DNA from 3 places in the Bradyrhizobium sp. KBS0727 genome. Region 2 is predicted to be linked to each of the others. Evidence: predicted binding sites of a transcription regulator. Region 2 holds the regulator's gene; each other region holds the start of a gene.
The links. The regulator LexA, encoded in region 2, represses DNA repair genes until DNA is damaged. The targets are predictions, from matches to a motif close to TGTTCNNNNTGTGTTCNG.
Positions count from the first base shown of each region.

Region 1 (5,484 bases), 810 kb from region 2:
TGCTGGCGGCAATCCTGCTGTTCGACCGCCAGTTTGCCGACGACGGCGCCGCGCTGCCGGCCGACGGCGGCGCCTTCGCGCAAGTCGCGGTCTGGCTCGTGATCGCGCTGACGGCGGCCAACGTGGCGATGACGTTGCTGGAATGCGGCTTTGGCGCCTGCGCCGATAACCCTGTTGTCTACGAACTGCTCAAGCACGCTGGCTAGATTTTTGATTTGACGCGTTTTCTTAACGCGAACCGGGGTCCACTTCGCTCGAAAACGCTCTAGGGACGTTTCGGAATCTCGAGCCCGCGCTGCACAGCGGGCCGCGCCAAGCCGTGTTCGAGCCATACAGGCACGTGATTGAGCGTATCGAACGCGACCAGTTCGCGCGCGCCGTAGAACCCGATCAGATTCCGTACCCAGCCCAGCATCGAAATATCGGCGATGGTGTATTCGTCGTCCATGACCCACTGCCGGCCGGCAAGCCACGTCTCCAGCACGCCGAGCAGCCGCTTCGACTCAGCGACATAACGCTCGAGCGGCCGCTTGTCGGCATATTCCTTGCCGGCGAATTTGTGGAAGAAGCCGACCTGGCCGAACATCGGCCCGATCCCGCCCATCTGGAAGTGCAGCCACTGGAGGGCCTGGTATCGCCGCGCGGGGTCTGCCGGCAAAAGCTTGCCGGTCTTCTCGGCGAGATATTGCAGGATCGCACCCGACTCGAACAGCCCAAGCGGCCTGCCGTCCGGTCCGTTGGGATCGAGGATCGCGGGGATCTTGCCGTTCGGGTTCAGCGAGAGAAACTCCGGCGTCTTCTGGTCGTCCTTGCCAAAGTCGACCAGATGCACCTCGTAGGGCAGCCCGATCTCTTCCAGCATGATCGAGATCTTGACGCCGTTCGGGGTCGGCAACGAATAGAGCTGAAGACGGTTGGGATGTTTGGCGGGCCAGCGTTTGGTGATCGGGAAAGCGGAGAGATCGGGCATCAACACTCGTTCTTTGTGTGGTTGTTGTTGGATGGCTAATGTACGGTCGCTACCGCACCAGACAAGGGCCGCCCAAGTCCATGAACGACGATCCCCCGCCGGCAAAACTTGGTCTGACCGACGCAGAGCTCGCGGTCCATCCAACGGTCTTCGCAAGCGACGCGCTGAAAGACCGGGTTGTCGTGGTGTCCGGCGGCGCCGGCGGCATCGGGCGGGCGATCGCCTGGCTGTTCGCCCGGCTGGGCGCGCATGTCGCCCTCGTCGGCCGCAATCAAGCCAAGCTCGATGCGCTGGTCGCTGAGATGGCCGGCCGCGATCTCAAGGCATCCGCCTACGTCACCGATATCCGGGAGCCCGACGCGGTCAATGCGCTGTTCGACGCCGTCTGGAGCGCGCATGGGCGCATCGACCACCTGATCAACAGCGCCGGCGGACAATTTCCGCAAGCCGCGATCGATTTTTCGGTGAAGGGCTGGAACGCCGTTATCAACACCAATCTGAACGGCACCTGGTACATGATGCAGGCCGCGGCGCAGCGCTGGCGCGACCACAAGCACCCCGGCAGCATCGTCAACATCGTGGTCGTGACGACACACGGCCTCTATGGCATCGCGCACACGATCGCCGCGCGAAGCGGCGTGATCGGGTTGTCGCGGGCGGTCGCCGTCGAATGGGCGCCGCTGAACATCAGGGTGAACTGCGTGGCGCCCGGGGTGATCGAGACCGAGGGCTGGAACGTCTACTCGCCAGAAGCCCGCGCCGCCTACCCGCGCTCGAACCCGATGATGCGCAACGGAACGACATTTGACGTGGCCGAGGCCTGCGTCTATTTCGCCGCGCCGTCCGGCAAATTCGTCACCGGCGAAATGCTGACGGTGGATGGCGGCGGCCAGCTCTGGGGCGAGACCTGGACCACGGGCAAGCCGGCCTATTTCGGCGGCGACGATAAGTAGCACCGCCGGTTTCACATGCCCCGCTACCGCCTCGCAGCGGAGCCGAAGTATCTGTTCAACTCGATGGCAGATATCACGCAACGGATCGCGCATCCAACGGCCACCGCGCCAGGCAATCATGGCCTCTCAGGCTGCGAATGAGCACGAACTCGTTCACGGTCCAGCAGATCGGCTCGATCGGATACTCTTCCACGGCACGCGCGTCGTAGAGCAGCGTCACATGCGGCGCGAAATTCGTGTTTGCCACCTTCCGCAGACCTTTTCGCATCATCACACCGCCGAGCATTCGGCGAAACGATATCAGCCGCCGTAATCCATTATCTCCGACCAGCACAAACGGGCGACTGTCACGCTTGCCGCGAAAGCTCGCGGTGCGGTCGAACGAAACCTCGAACGGCGCCATCCTCACGTCCGCAGCAGCCGCGCATGCCTCCCGGATTTCCTGCTGCGGCAAACCGCTTAGAAAGAACAACGAAACGTGCAGGCGCTCGGGTTCGATCAGTTTGCCGCTGAATCGGTGAGCGCGCTTGAGAACGCCGGCCAGCCGGTGGATTCGAGCCGCGGTGGCCGCGTCGGGAATGGCTGCGAGAAACAACCGGGCATCATTGCTGCTTGCAATTTTACTCATGACGAATTAGAACATAACATGAACATTGTTGCGAGATCAACTAAAAGATGCGTTACGCTTCTGTATTGTAAACTGCACTACAATTCGATATATGGCTTGTACCCTTGGAGACTCTGAAATGCCGCGCGTCGTCAAACGGAAGGAACACCCGCTGTCGATGCGGCTACCCGAAACTGACATCGCCATCATAGATCGGGCGGCTTCCTTGCGTGGCCGATCGCGCACGGACTTTGTTCGCGAAGCCGCTGTGCGTGCTGCCGAGGATGTATTGATGGAAACGGCGCCCATCCGGATGAGCCCGGCAGGCTTCAAGGCTTTCATGGAGGCCGTGTCGGCGCCAGCCCGCCAGGTACCCGAAATGGTCGAGCTGTTTCAACGCGCGGCTCCGTGGGAATCCAAGGACAAAAAAGCCGGGAAGTAATCGGTGGCAATCTCCGAACCTGAGCTGCTTACGGCCGCGCACGATGTCTCTGAATTTTCTTGTGGCAAAGCCTCCCTCGATCGATGGCTGAAAACGCGCGCGCTCTCCAATCAGGAGAAGGGGTTCACGGCCGTCCTTGTCGTCTATGAATCCTATCGGGTTGTCGGCTATTACGGTCTTGCGCCGACCGCGATCTTGCCTTCCACACTTCCACGTTCCATCCGCACCGGTCAGCCGCCAGATCCCGTCCCGTGCTTGCTTCTGGGGCAACTTGCAACGGATCAGAACTGGATTGGCAAAGGGGTTGGTACCGGACTTCTGAAACATGCGCTGCAGCGTTGCGTGACGGCATCCGCTCTGATCGGCGGTCGCGCGCTGATCGTCAATGCCGTCGATATCGAGGCCGCGAATTTCTGGAGCCGCCGCGGGTTCATTCCTTCGAAGGATGATCCGCTGGTTCTGTTGAGGTCGATCGCCGACATCGCAGCGGCGATAGCCTCTGCTCGCTAAGCATTGCAACACGACTGGACCAGAATGCATGCCCATGCGATCACACCTGCTTCTGCAACACTGTCACATGAAGGCGGCGCCGGATTTCCATGCCCTGCCGGCGATAGAGCGCGATGGCGGAGGTGTTGCTGGTGAAGACGTGCAGGAACGGGATTTCGCCGCGCGCCACGATCTGGCGAGAGATCGCGGAGAGCAGGATCTGTCCGTAGCCGTGGCCGCGGTGCGAGGGGTGGACGCAGACCGCGGTAATCTCTGTGTAATCGGCGGGCTTCATCCGTTCGCCGGCCATCGCGACCAGTTCGCCGCCGACACGGATACCGAGAAAGGTCCCGAGTTCGTGCGTGCGTGGGCTGAACGGACCGGGTTTTGTCAGTGCGGTCAGCGCCATCATGTCGGGAACGTCGGCAACGCCGAGCGTGAGAATGTCGACATCGCCTGCCGCGACTTCGGCCGGCGTTCCGATCATCTGCTCGCCGGTCTCGGCCAGCACAACCTTGAATTCCGCCGGCGCCGTCACGGCGTCCGGCGTGAACAGCACCGCGATCTCGGATCCCAACATCATCGCGCCGAGGCTCGCGAACCCGCGCGGCGAAATCTCCGCCATATCGGCGAATGGCGTGATGGCGGTGGGATACCGCCGCGCATGGTCGCCACCTTCCGCCAACGCCTGGTGCCGCGTCGTCAACGCGGTCCAGATCGGATGATCGAGCGGATGCGGCATCGAAATCTACGCCCGCCCGCTCACAGCACGCAGCCGTAATGCGCCGACGACACCAGACGGATGTATTTGTCGTGCACCGATCCTTTCCGCACCTGCTTGACGGAATTAGGCTCGCGCCAATCGGCCATCCGTCGGGCGATTTCTTCTGCCGGGACTTCGAGGTTCACGGTGCGGGCGCCGGGATCGATCACGATGATATCGCCGTCACGCACCGCGGCGATCGGACCTCCCCGCGCCGCTTCCGGCGAGACGTGGCCGATCAGGATGCCGTGCGAGACGCCGGAGAAGCGGCTGTCGGTGATCAGCGCGACGTCCTCGCCGAGGCCCCGCCCCTGCAACTGGATCGTCAGCATCACCATCTCGGGCATGCCGGGCCCGCCGACCGGGCCGACATTGCGGACCACGATCACATTGCCCGGCACGATCGCGCCGGCGCGGATCGCAGCCATCGTCTCGGCCTCGGACTCGAACACGCGCGCGGTGCCGCGGAACTGCCCCTTCTCGAGCACCTTGCCCGACAGCTTCAAGAGACAGCTCTCCGGCGCGAGGTTGCCCTTCAATACGCTGATGTGATTGTTCGGCGACGCGATCGGTTTTTCCACCGGGAGCACGATCTGCTGCGGCGCCATCTGGTCCAGGGTGGGAACCGCGGCGAGATTTTCCGCCAGCGTCTTGCCGGTCACCGTCATGACGTCACCGTGCAGCAGGCCGGCACGCAGCAATTCCTTCATGACAACGGGTACGCCGCCGATCGCATGCAGGCTTCCCATCGCGAACGGGCCGTGCGGCTGCAGGTTGGCCAGCAACGGCACGCGCTCGCCGATTTGCTGAATGCGTTCGATTCCGATCGGCACTTGCGCCTCGCGAGCGATCGCCAGCAGGTGGAGGTACATGTTGGTCGAGCCGCCCATCGCGTAGACGGTCGTGATCGCGTTCTCGAAGGCGCGTTCGGTCATGATGTCGCGCGGCCGGATGCCGGCCTCCATCAGCCGGTACAGCGCATCGACCGAGGCGCGCGCCTGCGCGCGGACATCGGCATGGATATCGCTGCCGGCGTTGTAATCGGCCGGATGCGAGGCGCCGCGCGGCAGCATCATGCCGATCGCTTCCGCAATAGTGCTCATGGTGTTGGCCGTGAACATCGCGCCGCAGGTGCCGCTGCCGGGCATCACGTTGCGCTCGACTTCGAGTAACTCCGCCTCGGGAATGCGGCCGGACTCGCTGGCAGCCCGGGCCTCGGCATAGTCCATAATGGTCAGATTATTGCCTTTGCTGGCCCAG
Region 1 is NZ_CP042176.1:4,362,245-4,367,728, forward strand. Features, by position in the region: gene FFI89_RS20320 (disulfide bond formation protein B) at 1-206, shown strand, start outside; gene FFI89_RS20325 (glutathione S-transferase N-terminal domain-containing protein) at 266-970, opposite strand; gene FFI89_RS20330 (SDR family oxidoreductase) at 1,051-1,923, shown strand; gene FFI89_RS20335 (2'-5' RNA ligase family protein) at 1,997-2,551, opposite strand; gene FFI89_RS20340 (DUF1778 domain-containing protein) at 2,670-2,972, shown strand; gene FFI89_RS20345 (GNAT family N-acetyltransferase) at 2,976-3,482, shown strand; gene FFI89_RS20350 (GNAT family N-acetyltransferase) at 3,523-4,203, opposite strand; gene FFI89_RS20355 (dihydroxy-acid dehydratase) at 4,224-5,484, opposite strand, start outside.
Region 1: the regulator LexA is predicted to act here: its motif matches at 2,559-2,576, upstream of FFI89_RS20335 (2'-5' RNA ligase family protein).

Region 2 (5,484 bases):
TCGATCTCAGGGGAACGCTGCAGCGGCCGGTCGCCTTCCCACGGGCGCGTCGCACGCGCCTTGCGGCCGGAATGGCCGAGCTGGATGCCGGCAACCGAGTTCTGCTGCTTGATGAACTTGGCGAGACGGCTGAGCGGCTCGACAAAGGCATCATCCCAGATGCCGAGGTCGCCGACGGTGCCGCAGCCGCGCCGCTCGACCTTGGTCGATTCCACCACCACGAGGCCAGCGCCGCCGGCGGCGAACTTGCCGGCGTTCATCAGGTGCCAGTCGGTCGGAAAGCCCTTCACCGCCGAATACTGGTGCATCGGCGGCACCACGATGCGGTTGCGCAACTCGACGCCGCGGATCGACATCGGGGAAAACAGCAGCGTGTCCGACATTTCGGCGTTTCCTCCTGGCCGGACCCTGATTGTCCGGGCATCGCGCCGGCGGGTCTCTTGGTGTTTCTATTGCTTGGCGGCGCTGTCGGTCTTGGTGTCGTTCTTCGTGTCGTTCTTGGCCTTCGGCTTCGGCGACGCGGTCTTGGTAGCGGCCTTCGGGGGGGAGTTGTCGCCACGCGCGATTCCCCAGGGGTCCGCGCTCTTTTGCTCCGGAATATTGCCCAGCGACCGTTCGTAGGCCTTCTGGGCTTCTTTTTCGGCTGCCTTTTCGCTTGGCGTCTTATCCTTGTCCGTCTCCCCGTATTTTGGAATGCTCTTGCTCTGCGCCGAGGCCGGCAAATCCATGGCGACTGCCAACAACGCGATCAACGCGACCAGGCCCAAAACCCGGCTGAAGACTCGGCTCAAGATTGTCATACGACCACTCCCAAAAACTTTCCCAACGCTTAGCACAGCTCGCGCACCGGCTTAAGCGCTGGATTGCATGACCGGACATTGTGACATAACGGCGAGCCATTGCCCGGACCTGTCCGGTTTTGTAAACGACGGCCATGACCACCCCGCTCACCCAGACCCGGCTTGCCCAAGGATCCGCCGACGTCCTGCTGTTCGATATCGGGCGCGTCGTACTCGACCTCGATTTCAGCAAGGTCATGACCAGCTGGGCCGGTCATGCCGGCTGCACGCCGGCCGAGCTCGCCAACCGCTTTGTCGTCGACGACAGTTTCAAGCACCATGAGGTCGGCAGGATCGACGACGCAGCGTTCTTCCACAACCTGCGCACGTCGCTCGGCATCGGCATCACCGACGACCAGTTTCTCGACGGCTGGAATGCGATCTTCGCCGGCGAGATGCCGGGCATCGCACCGCTGTTGGCAAACGCCGCCAAGCGGATGCCGCTTTACGCCTTCTCCAATACCAATCCGGCCCATGTCGCGCACTTCTTGCAGGCGTATTCCGACGTGCTCGGTCACTTCCGCGAGATATTTCTGTCCTCGACCATCGGCTTGAGAAAACCCGACGCCGCAGCCTATGATCATGTGGTAAAGGCGATCGGCGTGCCGGCGTCGCGAGTTCTGTTCTTCGACGACGTCGCCGCCAACATCGAGGGCGCGCGGGCGCGCGGCCTGGCTGCTGTCCACGTGACATCGACGGATGACGTGGCAAAGGCACTCACCGCACTCGGGATTACCGCACCCGGGACTTGAGTCTGGAATTTGAGGGAGTTTCGCCCGTGGCCTTGATGCCGGTTGCCGACGCGCTTGCCGCCATTCTCGCGGGCGCGGACCCGTTGCCGGAGGAAATGGCCGCGCTCGATACCGCCTGGCATCGCGTGCTGGCGCGCGACGTCGCCGCGCGCCGCACCCAGCCGCCGCAGGCAATGTCGGCGATGGACGGCTATGCGGTCCGCGCGGCCGACGCCGGTAACCTCACCGCGCGGCTGAAGGTGATCGGCGAGGTTGCGGCCGGGCGGCCGTTCGGGCGCAAGGTTGGCGCCGCCGAAGCGGTGCGGATCTTCACCGGCGGTGTCGTCCCCGACGGCGCCGATGCCGTCATCATCCAGGAAGACACCAACGTCCAGGGCGATCACATCACCATCACCGAGACCGCCGTCGCCGGGCGCCACATCCGCCCCGCCGGGGTAGATTTCCGCGAGGGCGACGTCTTGCTGGCGCGCGGCAGCCGCCTCACCGACCGCGATCTGTCGCTCGCCGCCGGCATGAACTATCCGGAGCTTTCGGTGCGCCGCCGCCCGAAGGTCGCGGTACTCGCCACCGGCGACGAGCTGGTGATGCCGGGTGCGACGCCTGGCCCGGGCCAGATCGTTTATTCCAACGGCTACGCCTTGCGCGCGCTGGCGCGGGCCGAGGGCGCCGAGACCATCGACCTCGGGATTGCCGCCGACACGGTGGCCGCTACCACGCAAGGCATCCGCCGCGCCCGCGATTCCGGCGCCGACATCCTGATCACCACGGGCGGGGCTTCGGTCGGCGACCACGACCTGGTCAAGCCGTCGCTGGAGGCCGAGGGCGTCACCATGGCGTTCTGGCGGATCGCGATGCGGCCCGGCAAGCCGATGATGCACGGACGGCTCGGCGGGATGCGGGTGATCGGCCTGCCCGGCAATCCGGTCTCGTCCTATGTCTGCGGGTTCCTGTTTCTGGTGCCGTTGATTCGGGCGCTCTCGGGCCGCAACAGCATCCATCACGCGCGCGAGACCGCCCTGCTCGGCCGCGATCTCGCCGCCAACGACCAGCGCGAAGACTATCTGCGCGCCCGGCTCGAGGAGCGCGCCGACGGCACGCTGACGGCGATGCCCGTCAATCATCAGGATTCCTCGCTGCTTGGAAATCTCGCTGCGGCACGGGCACTTTTGATACGTCCGCCGTTTGCCGCCGCCGCCCCGAAAGGGACGCCTTGCACGTTCTTGCGGCTGCCGGAGTGACGCCCCGAGCGACACCTGCTGCCAAAACCCTGATCGCATTCACCGGAAATTAAGTGGTTGCGGAACACATATCGAACATATAGTGTTCGTTCATGATTTGTTTCGAGAACTAGTGTCTACAAACGAGAGTTTCGGAACTCTCGGCGATCTGGGCCTGAGGTTTCGAAACCGGACGAATACCGCCAACCGGGGGAATGCTCGCGATGCTTACGCGCAAACAGTATGAACTTCTGCGTTTCATCAACGAACGGCTGAAGGAGGCCGGGGTGCCGCCCTCCTTCGACGAAATGAAGGACGCACTCGACCTGCGTTCGAAATCCGGCATCCACCGTCTCATCACCGCATTGGAAGAGCGCGGCTTCATCCGCCGCCTGCCCAACCGCGCCCGGGCCATCGAGGTCATCAAGCTTCCGGAGATTACCGGCGGTGGTAACAACGGCAACGGTCGCCGCGGCTTCACGCCGAGCGTCATCGAGGGCACGCTGGGCAAGGTCCGCGCCACCGGCGCCTCGGCCGCCGAGGATGACGGCAACCGCCCGGTCGCCGTCCCCGTGATGGGCCGGATCGCCGCCGGTACACCGATCGAGGCGCTGCAGACCCGCAGCCACACCATCAGCGTGCCGCCCGACATGCTCGGAAGCGGCGAACATTACGCGCTCGAAGTGCGCGGCGACTCGATGGTCGACGCCGGCATTCTCGACGGCGACATGGCGCTGATCCAGCGCAACGAGACCGCCGACACCGGCGACATCGTGGTGGCCCTGATCGACGAGGAGGAAGCAACCCTGAAGCGCTTCCGCCGCCGCGGCGCCTCGATCGCCCTCGAGCCCGCCAACGCTTCCTACGAGGTCCGCATCCTGCCGCCGAACCGGGTCCGGATTCAGGGCAAGCTGATCGGGCTGTACCGGAAGTACTGATCGGCTCCCGGCAGCCGCCAGCCGCGACATCGAACACAGCCCCGGCCGTCGGCCGGGGTTTTTTGTTGCGCATTTGGAACCAACGCGCGCTAGCGCGTTTGTGATAAAGGCACCGGCGCAGAGTCGCAGAATTGCCCCGAAAGCGGAGGAGACTCAGCGCCAATGTCCACTCTGATAGAGGCCTGTGCCTCCCACAGACACGGGTTAGCTATCTCAATCGAGGGAGCCATCCGATGTGTGACTACAGTCTGCACGCCGTGGCATCGCGCCCCGCCAAGGTCGGAGAGACGCTGATCACCACCACCTTCCGCGGCACGTCGACCCGCGGCTTTGCATCCGAAAACGAACCTGCGGTAGCGGTCTGCATGCTTCCCGGCACCGAGCTCGCCTTCGCGCAGGAGGTCAAATACGATAACCGCTGGATCTGGACGCGCACGCTCGACTGGCGGGTCTGCAAGTTCAACCAGATCGCGCCTGATGTGCCCGATCGTCATCACGACGCGATCGAATTTCCGGACGGAAGCCGTGTGCTGGTGACGCAGCTCTGCGAAGGCCAGCGCGTCAGCGTGCTACAATTGCCGGTGCAACAGCCGGCGGTAGAACGCGCGCCCGCTGCGAGCGAAGTGACATCACCTTCAGCGACATCGATCTTTACCGGCTGATTTCTCGGGACTAGGCTCCGCCGGCAACCGTCGGCGGAGCCCGGTATCGGGGCTGATCATGGTCAACAAGGTCACGTGGCAAAAGGCTGGTCGTGTCACCGAGCCCGGCCGCTACATGTTCCGGTTCGGCTGGCTCACGGTGAGCGCGGACGATCTCGCGATCTGGCAGCAGTTTCCCGATGCGGCGTTTACGCTGGTCAACCTGCCCTCGGAGCCGGATGCGCCGGAGGAATTTCATCTCGGCGCGTTTGAGTTGCCGGCCTCCCCCGTACTCGACGAGCATTGACTTAGCGCCTCACTCTTCCGCCTGCAGGTCGGCGTCCGCCGGCGTCGCATCGACGGCGCGCGGCGACGGCTTGCGCGGCGCCAGCACGGCGCTGTCGGTCTCGCCATCCTCGGCGATCGCCTTGGACCAGGGACGATCGATCCCTCCGGGTTTGACGGCATCGACGACAAATCCGTCGCGGCCGCGCCGCAGCGCCAGCGCGCCCTGCCGGCGCAGGCGCTCGGTGTCGATCGCCGACGCGGCGCAGGCGGCCGGCGACTGCCTTGTGGTCACGATCAGCGCCGCGCGCTCGCAATCATCCGCCAGCGCCTCGGGCCGCAGCGCCCATGCGACCAGCGCGCCACCGGGCGATGCCGTCACGCAGCCGTTGTCGTCGCAGGAGACGCCCTCGCCGAGCGTGGCGTCGTCGGCGGTTCGCGCATCCGCGTCCGCCGCCAGCCACTCCCTGACCAGGAAGGCGTCTTTGGAGCCCTTTGCGGCCTGCATCAAATGCAGCCGGCCGTCCTGGCCGCGCACCCCGACATGGCGGCCATCGGCGGAAATCAGGATGTCGGGTTGCGGCACGCGCGCCGCCCACACCGCCGCGAACAGCATCAGCGCCACGCCGGACCAGCGCAACGGGGTCCGCAACAGGCCAAGCAGGATGATGCCGGCGCTGGCCGCGATCAACGGACCGATGCCGAACGCCGACACCCGGCCGACCGCGCCGGGCAGGCCCGCGACCCATTGCGTGACCCAGATCATCCAGTCGATGCCGAGCCCCATCAGCCACCAGAAAAACCCGTCGAAG
Region 2 is NZ_CP042176.1:3,557,142-3,562,625, reverse strand. Features, by position in the region: gene FFI89_RS16440 (NADH:flavin oxidoreductase/NADH oxidase) at 1-383, opposite strand, end outside; gene FFI89_RS16435 (hypothetical protein) at 450-800, opposite strand; gene FFI89_RS16430 (HAD-IA family hydrolase) at 935-1,591, shown strand; gene glp (gephyrin-like molybdotransferase Glp) at 1,618-2,829, shown strand; gene lexA (transcriptional repressor LexA) at 3,033-3,746, shown strand; gene FFI89_RS16415 (hypothetical protein) at 3,980-4,408, shown strand; gene FFI89_RS16410 (hypothetical protein) at 4,467-4,694, shown strand; gene FFI89_RS16405 (ComEC/Rec2 family competence protein) at 4,704-5,484, opposite strand, start outside.

Region 3 (5,484 bases), 3.4 Mb from region 2:
GACGAAGCGCTCTATAACTGAGGCGCGTCGTTGAGCCACCGCTCACGCCGTCATGTCGATCTTCCAGAGCCCTTCCTTGGCGAGCTGCTCGATCTCGGACATGATGAGGGTCGCGATGGTGGTGGTCGCAATCGACGGCTGGTCGGCGATCGGCGACGCCAGGATCAGTTCGCGCGATACCGGCGGATTGACGAGGGCAGCCATCTCGAGCCGCTTCGCCGCCAGTTCGGCATGGATCGCCGACGGCGGCAGCAGCGTGTAGCCGAGGCCTTCTTCCATCAGGCTGATCTGGGCGCGATAGGAATCGGCCTCGATCATGGCGTTGAGCGTCAGCCGTTCGCGGGCGACGGCCTTCTCCAGCAACGCCCGCAGGCCGTGCGAAATACTGGGCAGGATCAGCTTCTGCTTCACCAGCCACTTCAGATCGACCTGCTTCTTCCGGTTCAGCCCCGATCCCGGCGGCCCCACCACGGCGATGGCCTCGCGGCCGATCGACCGCACCTGGAGATGCAGATCGACGGCGGGGCCGTACGTAATGGCAAGGTCCATCTCGCCGCGGTGCAGCCATTCGACCAGATGTCCGCCATAGCTCTCGACGATGCGCAGCGAGATATCGGGAAATTCGGAGATGACGCGGCGGGCAAACCGCCCGGAGAACACCGCGCTCACGGTCGGAACCAGGCCGAGGATGACGCGGCCCGACGGACTGCCCTTTGCCGACTGCAGGTCGTCGCGAACCTGCTCGATCTGGCGAATGAGGCCAGTGGTGCGGTCGAGCAGCATCCGGCCCGCGCTGGTCAGCAGCATGCCGCGGCCGTTGCGCACGAACAGCTCGACGCGCAGCTCGTGTTCGAGCAGCTTGATATGCCGGCTCAGCGCAGGCTGCGCCGAGCGAAGCCGGTCCGCCGCCTTGCTGAGGCTCCCGAGCTCGGCCACCGCCCGGAAGGTGCGCAATTGTTTGAGGTCCATGACTCCCTTGGGTGGATGACTGGTTGGACGGGGTTACCTCGATCGCCGAAGCTACCCCAAAGAAACAGGCCACCTCGAACGCTCATTCCGCTCCACCATAGGCCGTTTTGCTGCCATGAATAGCGATCCCATATCCGCCGAATGCAGGTCAGCCATCGACCATTGCCTAGGTCATTTGCGGAGCGCCACCCAGCAGTCTGATATTGAGCTTGCCGCTAGCGAACAACATCTCATTCAGTGCGTCGCCGAGATCTGCAGACTGAACCGTGGCGCCGCCATCCCGGACGATGCTGGCTTGTGCCACGCGGCGCATCAGCTCCTTGATGAAGGCTGCGCTGACGCCCTGCGTTCGCCGCGCGGCTTCGCCGACGATCGCATCGCTGAGCGGAAGTCCCTTGCCATAGAGCCGGACCAGCTTGTCGCGGCCGACGTCGTCAGGCAGTGGCACCTCGATCGCCTGGTCGATCCGGCCCGGCCGGCCCGCCAGCGCTGCTTCGAGTTGTTCGGGTCGGTTGGTCGTGAGGACGAACAGGATATCGGCATCCTCCTTCAACCCGTCCATTTCGTTGAGCAGCCTGTTGAGCAAAGGCTCTTCGCAAGATCCGATCATCTCGCGTCTGCGCCCGACGAGATCGACATCCTCGATCACGACCATGGTCGGCTGCAAAAGACGGGCAAGGCTCATGTAGCGGCTGAGCCACCCGATCTGTTCGGCGGTGATGATCAGCGTGGTATGGTCGGGCAGATTGCTGGCGAGATAGCGGATCGTATGCGTCTTGCCGGTTCCGGGCGGACCATAAAGCAGGATACCCTTGCGGGTCGATTGACCGAGGCTGCGCAGCCCGGCGCGGTGTCCCACAAAACTCAGCACGTTTCGATCGAGCAGCCTCAGTGTTTCGTCGGGCAGGATCACGTCCTCCGGTTTGACCGGGGCCAGCTTGTGAACCGTCAGGCCCCTGCCACTGCCGCGGTACTCCGTATCGGCATCGAAAGACAATACCTTGCCACGATAGGCGTGGGCGGTATTGACGACGTTTTCGATCTCGGAAAAACGCTGCCTGACGAACTCGGCGCCGGCCGCTCCGGCGGGAACCGCGATCTCGACACGAATACCCGTCTCGCGACGGGGGTCACGATAGGCGGAGAGCAATACCGCGTAGTGCAGGTCACCGGCGAGACAGAGCCACAGTCCGTTATCGAGACATTTCACCGGTTCGACTTCACCGATGTCGATCTCCTGATATTGCGCGGGCGCAATGGTATCGGCGCCGTCCCTGAATTCGGTCAGAGCGGCGATCGTCAAGGTTTCGTAGCGATGACGTTCGTGAATGCCGAAGAATCGAATCGCGGTTGCTGCAAACAGATTGTCGACGGCAGCCTGCACGTCGGCCCGCATATGCCCGGGAAACTCCCGCGAGGTTGCGACCAACTGATCCCGCGGAACGCCGGCGAAATGCCACTCCAGCGTTTCGTTGGCATATTCGAACTGCTTTTCACGGGTGATTTTACCGAAGTTTTTGGCGACGCCCAACGCGCATTTGTCGCAAATCACGATGGTCTTGCCGCCGACGCGGAATTCGTTGTCGCCGGCGAAGTCTCTGCACATTCTGCAGGTCCGAATTCCGCTGTCCTCGCCGATTTCACTCGTCATCGACAGTGGATGTCCGGATGCGAGGATTCGCTGCCTGGCGTCCCGAAGCAGGGCTTCAGCGACGTCCCTCGGATAGGTGCCGCACACGGCCTTGCCCTGATTTTCGGCGACTGCGACGATCTCGACGGCATCCGCCGAGGTCTTGCTGAAAACCGAGCGGACAAGCTCAACTACGAAACCCACTGGAGTGAGGTCGTCGCGGTGAAGGACGAGCTGAAGGTAATCGGCTTCGGCGTGAACATCATGCATCGAAATGACCCTCTGAAACGAACTGATAATCGAGGTTGACAGGCTAGAACAAAACATGAACAATGTCACGTCCTTTCCCGCAGTAGTTGTCGTCGCCGTGTCGGCGGGTGCCATCCGCATTTGGCGTCACCGGATTCCGGTTGCGCTTGTGAAGCGATTGAGTGAACAACGCGCCGAACACGCGCTCGGGCGATGTGTTTCGGCAAGCAGATTCATCACTCAGCCAATGGCGACACCGTCATGACCATTCCATCCGTGACACCCTCACAAATCCGCAGCGCGCTGTTGCTGCGCGATGAAATCGCGCTGCTCGATCTCAGGCACGAGGCCGCCTTCGCAACCGGCCATCCGCTGTTCGCTGCCAACATGGCCGCCGACCGGATCGAACTGGAGGCCGCGATCAGGTTGCCGCGCAAGGATGTGGCGATCGTGCTGTACGATGCCGGCGAGGGCCTGGTTGCGCAGGCGGTGGACCGGTTCAAGGCGTTGGGCTACACGAATATTCGTCAGCTCGACGGCGGGCTCGAAGGCTGGCGACAGGCCGGCTATGAGATTTTCGAGGACGTCAACTCCTACGCCAAGGCGTTCGGCGAACTGGTCGAGCATCGCCGCCACACGCCGTCGCTGGCCGCGGACGAAGTCGCGGCGCTGATCGAGTCGAAAGCGAACATTCAAATTCTCGATGTCCGCCGCTTCGACGAATATACGACGATGAACATTCCGGGCTCGATCAGCGTGCCCGGCGCCGAGCTCGTACTGCGCGCCGGCCGCGCCGCGCCGGATCCCGAGACCACCATCGTAGTCAATTGCGCCGGCCGCACCCGCTCGATCATCGGCACCCAGTCGCTGATCAATGCCGGCGTCGCCAACAAAGTGGTAGCGCTGCGCAACGGCACCATCGGCTGGACGCTGGCGAGCCAGACGCTCGAACATGGTTCCATCAGGCGCGGCGAGATCGGCGCCTTCAAGGGCGCCGAAGCCAATGCGCGCGACGTCGCCTACCGCGCGGGCGTTCGGCATATCGGCAAGGAGGAGCTGGCTGCGCTGCAGGCGCAGACCAGCCGCATGCTCTATCGCTTCGACGTGCGCGACGAAGCGGAATACACCGCCGGCCACCTCACAGGCTTTCGCCATTACCCCGGCGGCCAACTGGTCCAGGAAATCGACATGGCAGCACCTGTGCGCGGCGCGCGCATCGTGCTGACCGATGACAAAAGCGTTCGCGCCGACATGACCGCATCGTGGCTCGCGCAAATGGGCTGGGAGGTGTTCGTGCTCGACGGCGGCTATGACGGCGCGCTGGAAGTCGGGCCGCCGCTCGTGCTGCCGAAGCCGGATCCGTCGCGCCGATATCGCCGTCCCTATGAGGGCACCGACGTCAACACGTCGGCAATGCAGGCCTATCTCGATTGGGAATACGGCCTCGTCGACCAGCTCCGCCGCGACGGAAGCCACGGATTCTATGTCATCTGATTCCGGATCGGCGGCCCGCACGGGATAGTTGACTGAATCAAAGCGCGCGCGAGCAAGGAATTTACTGTCGCATCGAGCTGCATGGCAGACATTGGTCGTTGGGTCGCCAGATGCTCATCTAAAATGCAATGATCGGCCGAGGCGCTTGATTGAAGCAAAAACCGTTTCACCATCGCGCTGTGCGAACGTGGAGATAATCCCTTCGATGCAGACGACATTCGAAATTCCATTTCATTGACGATTGCTGCATCGCGCCGCATCATTTGCACATCCAATTCGACGGCGCGAGTTCGCCGAACCGAAGTCTAGCCCATCATCGCGATCCCGCTTTTCGGGACGCAGAGCCGCGTGCTCTGCGTCAACGGGGAGCCTTGTCCAATAGAGGTATAAAAAAATGTCGAGACGAGACAGACCGGAACCATCGTTGCTGGACCGCCGCAGTCTGCTGCGCGCTGGCGCGGCCGCGGCATTGGCGTTGCCTGCCGGCGTGATCGGTGCGCAGGCCTTTCCGTTCCGCGCGGTAACGCCCGATATCGATTTCTCGCAATTCCCGATCTGCAAGACGGCATCCGACGCGCCGGCGCTGACGGGTGCGCCGCGCAAATTGAAGCTGTCGTGGAACGCCGGCGCGGTCTGCCTCGCCCCGCTTCCGGTGGCGATCGATCAGGGATTTTTCCAGAAACACAACCTCGACGTCGAACTCGTCAATTACAGCGGCTCGACCGATCAGTTGCTGGAAGCGATCGCGACCGGCAAGTCGGATGCGGGTCTCGGCATGGCGCTGCGCTGGCTCAAGCCGCTGGAGCAGGGGTTCGACGTCAAGATCGCCGCCGGCACGCATGGCGGCTGCATGCGGGTGTTGACGCGCGCCAATTCCGGCGTCGACAAGCTCGCCGATCTCAAGGGCAAGATCGTCGCGGTCGGCGACCTCGCAGGTCCCGACAAGAACTTTTTCTCGATCCAGCTCGCCAAGCTTGGCATCGATCCCAACAAGGACGTCGACTGGCGTCCCTATCCGGGCAACCTGCTGAACCTCGCGGTCGAGAAGGGCGAAGTGCAGGCGTTCCTGTCCTCCGATCCGCTCGCCTATCTCTGGCTCAAGGACAGCGCCTACAAGGAAGTCGCCTCCAATCTCGACGGCG
Region 3 is NZ_CP042176.1:6,922,665-6,928,148, reverse strand. Features, by position in the region: gene FFI89_RS32410 (thiamine pyrophosphate-dependent enzyme) at 1-21, shown strand, start outside; gene FFI89_RS32405 (LysR substrate-binding domain-containing protein) at 43-969, opposite strand; gene FFI89_RS32400 (ATP-dependent Clp protease adaptor ClpS) at 1,136-2,869, opposite strand; gene FFI89_RS32395 (rhodanese-like domain-containing protein) at 3,110-4,342, shown strand; gene FFI89_RS32390 (hypothetical protein) at 4,330-4,605, opposite strand; gene FFI89_RS32385 (ABC transporter substrate-binding protein) at 4,737-5,484, shown strand, end outside.
Region 3: the regulator LexA is predicted to act here: its motif matches at 2,914-2,931, upstream of FFI89_RS32400 (ATP-dependent Clp protease adaptor ClpS).